Regions from separate parts of the Alteromonas sp. CNT1-28 genome, predicted to be linked through region 2. Evidence: predicted binding sites of a transcription regulator. Region 2 holds the regulator's gene; the other holds the start of a gene.

Region 1 (3,172 bases), on a different contig from region 2:
ATCTTTCTTGTAGCTATCAATTGGCATGATGCCTTGAGAATAGGTGGTTTCGTTAAACTTAGGACACGCACCTTTTTCTTTAGCAAGATTGTTCGACGCTTTTAATAGGTAATACTGCATTGCTTCGAACGTGCGGTGAACTAGACCGTTCGCGCTGTGATCAGAATATTTAACGCCATTTTTAGCAAGGTAGTATGCAAAGTTGATAACACCAACACCCAGCGTACGACGTCCCATCGTTGCGTTATATGCAGCAGGAACTGGGTAGTCCTGGTAGTCAAGCAGGTTATCTAGCGCACGTACTGCAAGGTCAGACAGCTCTTCAAACTCGTCCAGTGACTTAATCGCACCTAAGTTAAACGCTGACAGCGTACATAGTGCAATTTCACCATTCTCATCATTAACGTGCTGAAGCGGCTTAGTAGGTAGCGCAATTTCAAGGCACAGGTTGCTCTGACGAACTGGCGCAACTTCTGGGTTAAACGGGCTGTGCGTATTACAGTGGTCAACGTTTTGTAGGTAAATACGACCTGTGCTTGCACGCTCTTGCATGAACAAGCTGAATAGCTCCATCGCTTTAATTTGCTTCTTACGGATGCTGTCGTCGTTTTCGTATTTAACGTATAGCTCTTCAAACTTCTCTTGGTCAGCGAAGAAGGCATCGTAAAGACCTGGAACGTCAGACGGGCTAAATAGTGAGATATAGCCGTCTTTCATCATGCGCTGGTACATTAGTTTGTTGAACTGAACGCCGTAATCTAGGTGACGTACACGGTTTTCTTCAACACCACGGTTGTTCTTAAGCACTAACAGTGATTCAACTTCCATATGCCAGATAGGGTAGAACAGCGTAGCAGCGCCACCACGAACACCACCTTGTGAACAGCTTTTAACGGCTGTTTGGAAGTATTTGTAGAACGGAATACAACCCGTATGGAATGCTTCACCGCCGCGAATAGGGCTACCTAGTGCGCGTATACGGCCTGCATTTACACCGATACCAGCGCGCTGGCTTACGTATTTAACAATGGCACTTGCCGTTGCATTGATTGAGTCTAAGCTATCGCCGGTTTCGATAAGTACACATGAGCTAAACTGGCGAGTAGGCGTACGTACGCCAGCCATAATAGGTGTAGGCAATGACAGCTTGAATGTTGAAGCGGCATCATAGAAGCGGCGGATGTAGTCCATACGCGTCGCTTTATCGTAATTTGCGAAAAGGCATGCCGCCACTAAGATATATAGGAACTGTGCACTTTCGTAGATTTCACCTGTAACTCGGTTTTGAACCAGGTATTTACCTTCGAGCTGTTTAACTGCAGCGTAGCTGAAGTTCATGTCTCGCCAATGGTCGATATACGAGTCCATTTCAGCGAATTCTTCAGGCGTGTAGTCTTCAAGCAGGTGCTTATCGTATTTGCCCATATCAACCATTTTACCTACATGCTCAAGTAGGGCAGGCGGCTCAAATTGACCATAGGCTTTTTTGCGAAGGTGGAAAATGGCCAAGCGCGCAGCCAGGTATTGATAATCTGGCGCATCGGTAGAAATAAGATCTGCCGCTGATTTGATCAGGGTTTCATGGATCTCGCTAGTATTGATACCGTCATAAAACTGGATTTGTGCCTTGATTTCAACTTGTGAAACTGAAACGTTTTTAAGTCCTTTGGCTGCCCATGTCACGACTTTGTGGATTTTCTCTAAGTCGATGGACTCTTTTTCACCGTTGCGTTTGGTGACTAATAAGTTGTTGTTCATGTTACTGGCCGTTTGTCTGTTAGCGCTTGATGCGTGGGCTATGTTATGCCCATTTTCATTTTTAATTTATTGAGTGTGAGTGACATTATCACCATTGGCTCACGCCAGATAACAACACACACGAAAGCGGCCTAAACCAATACTGAAAGTACAAAGTAGAGACTGCTCATTTAATTTTTTCACTGCATTTATATTTTCAGCGAGGTTGATGTCACACACTACATATGGCATTGCCATAATCTCGTTAGCGATCTGTGCGATCCCAGAAAATCTGCATTGGGATCACGTGCTGAATTAAACACAAGATAGTGAGGTTTTAGTCTTAATGCAACCCAATATCTGGTGGTATTTCAAGCACTCAATCTGGCATGAAATTTATGTTAGTAACAACTAACTTTTTAGCGTTCTACAAGCGTAAAATATCTGGATTGCAAGCATTTTTAATTATTTCTTCGACATAAAAATTAATTTATTCTTAGAAAATAGTTTTTATATAAACACGATATATGGTGTTTAAAATATCGCCGCAACCCAATATATAGTGTTAAATTAATTTTGCGCTACTGTATATAGTAAGTAGTTAACGTCGACATTATTCGCAGAGAGATAAAAGCCGTGAGAAATTGGGTCCATGTGTAGACCTGTCATATCTCGAGGCAGCAAACCAGCATTATCGGTCATCGCCATAAGTTCAGATGGTTTGATGAACTTACTGTGATCGTGGGTGCCTTTTGGAACCAGTTTAAGGATATATTCCGCTCCTACGATCCCCATCAGATAAGACTTTAGGTTTCGGTTAAGCGTAGAAAAGAAAACATGGCCACCAGGCTTAACCAACTTAGCACAGGCCAATACAACAGAAGCCGGGTCGGGTACATGCTCTAACATTTCCATACAGGTTACCACGTCGAACTGTCCCGCATTTACTTCTGCGAATGCTTCGGCAGTTGAACATACGTAGTCAACTTTTACACCTGATTCTAAACCGTGCAGCTTCGCTACTTCTAACGACGCTTCAGCCATATCCAAGCCGGTTACCGTCGCGCCTGCACGCGCCATAGACTCTGCTAAAATACCGCCACCACAGCCAATATCGACGACCTTTTTGTCAAACAGGCCTTCACTGTGTTGATTAATGAAGTCTAAGCGAAGTGGGTTAATAAGGTGCAATGGCTTAAATTCGCCTTCTGGATCCCACCAGCGTGAAGCGAGTTCAGAGAACTTATTGATTTCTTGTTGATCGACGTTCGTCATGAGTAAAACAATCCTTAATCTATCTCTTTTTAAGATATCGTAAATTACGGTTGTGTTTCACTGTTTTTAAACAGAAATAGACAAATTATAAGAAGGGTCGAACGAAAAATAATCGCTTGCCTTTTAGTTGATTAATAAGCGTAATTAAGCGCTACATAAT
Region 2 (3,172 bases):
ATGAATATAGCCGACTTCGATCCTGAATTAGCCGATGCAATGTCTAAAGAGGTTGAGCGTCAAGAACATCACATAGAGCTAATTGCCTCTGAGAACTACTGTAGCCCACGTGTAATGGAAGCACAGGGTTCGCAGCTTACTAACAAGTACGCGGAAGGCTACCCAGGCAAGCGTTACTACGGTGGTTGTGAGCACGTAGACGTTGTTGAACAACTTGCTATCGATCGTGCAAAAGCACTATTTGGTGCAGACTACGCGAACGTTCAACCGCACGCTGGTTCACAAGCTAACTCTGCCGTATTCATGGCACTACTTGACGCAGGCGATACGGTATTGGGAATGAGCCTTTCTGAAGGTGGTCACCTTACTCACGGTTCACACGTAAACTTCTCTGGTAAAACCTACAATGCTGTTCAGTATGGTCTGAACAAAGAAACCGGTGAAATCGATTACGCTCAGGTTGAGGCACTTGCTAAAGAGCACAAGCCGAAAATGATTATCGGTGGTTTCTCTGCGTATTCTGGCATTGTTGATTGGGCAAAATTCCGTGAAATCGCTGATAGCGTTGGCGCTTACTTGCTCGTAGATATGGCGCACGTAGCAGGTCTTGTAGCAGCGGGCGTTTATCCAAATCCGCTTCCTCACGCTCACGTGGTAACAACGACTACTCATAAAACCCTTGCTGGCCCACGTAGTGGTTTAATCCTTTCTTCATGCGGCGATGAAGCGATTTACAAAAAGCTAAACAGCTCGGTATTCCCAGGCAACCAAGGTGGCCCTCTTTGCCACGTGATCGCAGCTAAAGCGGTTGCATTCAAAGAAGCACTACAGCCAGAATTTAAAGTGTATCAGCAGCAGGTTGTTGCAAATGCGAAAGCTATGGTTTCTGTAATGCAAGAGCGTGGTTATAACATCGTTTCTGGCGGTACTGACAACCACTTGTTCCTTCTTGACCTTATCGACAAGGACATTACCGGTAAAGATGCTGACGCAGCACTTGGTGCCGCAAATATTACGGTAAACAAAAACTCAGTGCCAAATGACCCGCGTTCACCATTTGTAACCAGCGGTCTTCGTATTGGTAGCCCAGCGATTACTCGCCGTGGTTTCAAAGAAGAACAAGCTAAGCAAGTTGCGACATGGATTTGCGACATTCTAGATAACATGGGCGATGAGTCTGTTATCAAACGTGTTCAAGACGAAGTGGTTGCACTTTGCGCACAATTCCCTGTTTATAAATAAATAGGTTTGTGTTTTATTGCGTACTTTGGTACTAATGCTGGACTAACTAGTCTAGGTTCAATTTAGATACCTAAGTACGCAATATTTAAGGATTATTCATGTTTTGCCCGTTTTGTTCAGAACAAGAAACAAAAGTCATTGATTCTCGTTTGGTTGCAGAAGGGCAACAGGTGCGTAGACGCCGTGAATGTATGGTGTGTCACGAGCGCTTCACGACCTTTGAAAGTGCCGAACTCGTGATGCCTCGCGTTATTAAACGCGATGGTTCTCGTGAACCGTTTAACGAAGATAAACTTCGTGCAGGCTTGCAACGCGCACTCGAAAAGCGCCCTGTGAGCACAGAAAAAGTTGAACAATGTATCCTCTCACTTAAGTCACAGTTGCGCGCAACCGGTGAACGTGAAGTGAGCAGTGAACTGCTCGGCAACCTAATTATGAAAGCCCTCAAAGAACTCGATAAAGTTGCTTATGTCCGGTTCGCCTCCGTTTATCGCTCTTTCGAAGATATTCGTGAATTCGGAGAAGAGATTGCACGATTAGGAGATTAAGTCGGCGACATCTCAAACATCAGACACTTAGGGCTACAACAGGAATCCAAGTGAACCACGATACGGTTAAAAACGATTATTTTTGGATGGCAAAAGCCATTCAGCTTGCCCAACAAGGGCGTTTTACCACTTCTCCTAACCCTCGCGTAGGCTGTGTAATTGTTGACGAAAACAATCAATTGCTTGGTCAGGGATATCACATTCAAGCTGGCACACCCCATGCCGAAGTGCATGCATTAAGACAAGCATCTAACGCACGTCCGCAGGGCGCAAAGGGCGCGACGGCATACGTTACACTTGAACCTTGTAGTCATTTTGGTCGCACACCGCCTTGCGCTGTTGCCTTGGTAGAAGCAAAGGTAGCGCGTGTTGTTATTGCTATGACCGACCCGAATCCAAACGTATGCGGTAACGGTATTAGCATTCTGCAGGAAGCAGGCATTGAAGTGGTAAGCGAAGTGATGGCTGCTGAGGCCGCAGCGCTAAACCCTGGGTTTATTAAACGCATGCTTACCGGTAAGCCCTTTGTTCGCGTGAAATTAGGCATTAGCCTAGATGGAAAAATAGCCCTTCAAAATGGGGTAAGTCAGTGGATTACTGGTGCAGAAGCAAGGCGGGATGTGCAACAGTATCGTGCACAAAGTTGCGTAGTATTGACGGGTTCGGGTACGGTACAAGCTGATAATCCTAGCCTCTTAGTTCGTGAAAAAGAGGCTCAGTTTGAAAAGTATCCACTAGATCATATCCGCCAGCCAGCACGTGTGGTTGTAGATAGCAAAAGTAAGCTTAGTAGAGACTACACACTTTTTAACGACGGCAATATTACGATCACGGCGACGTCACAGGCTCACCCAGACACCGCTACTCAGCACTATCTCCAACTGGACGAAAAAGACGGTAAACTCAATTTACATTCGCTAATGTCAGCACTAGGCGATAAGCAATATAATGAAGTGTGGGTGGAAGCAGGCCCAGGCCTTGCCGGTGCATTATTGCAAGAAGGGCTGGTGGATGAACTTATTTGCTACCAAGCGCCTAAGCTTTTAGGTGATAAGGGAGTCAGTATGGTTAATTTACCCGCATTCACGTCGCTAAATGAATGTATTTCGCTTTCGCTTATTGAAAATCGTCAAGTGGGTAACGATATTAAGCTTATCTTCCGTCCTGATGTTAGCAACACCCGTGGTTAACGCGATTAAAGAGGAACTTTATGTTTACTGGAATTATTCAAGCGCTCGGTACAATTAAAAAGCTTGATAACCGAGGCAATGATATTCGACTTACCGTTTCATCGCCTACGCTTGATATGTCTGATGTCGCACTCGGCGACAGTATTGCGACCAATGGTGTTTGCTTAACAGTTACCGATATGGGCCCCGATT

Evidence for each region. The regulator NrdR, encoded in region 2, represses ribonucleotide reductase genes. The targets are predictions, from matches to a motif close to AAACACNANATNTNGTGTTT.
Region 1: the regulator NrdR is predicted to act here: its motif matches at 1,972-1,991, upstream of nrdA (class 1a ribonucleoside-diphosphate reductase subunit alpha).

The regions. Positions count from the first base shown of each region.
Region 1 is NZ_JAKREZ010000028.1:11,055-14,226, reverse strand. It holds gene nrdA (class 1a ribonucleoside-diphosphate reductase subunit alpha) at 1-1,758, opposite strand, end outside; gene ubiG (bifunctional 2-polyprenyl-6-hydroxyphenol methylase/3-demethylubiquinol 3-O-methyltransferase UbiG) at 2,308-3,012, opposite strand.
Region 2 is NZ_JAKREZ010000011.1:57,853-61,024, forward strand. It holds gene glyA (serine hydroxymethyltransferase) at 1-1,242, shown strand, start outside; gene nrdR (transcriptional regulator NrdR) at 1,341-1,790, shown strand; gene ribD (bifunctional diaminohydroxyphosphoribosylaminopyrimidine deaminase/5-amino-6-(5-phosphoribosylamino)uracil reductase RibD) at 1,841-2,980, shown strand; gene MHN02_RS09505 (riboflavin synthase) at 3,001-3,172, shown strand, end outside.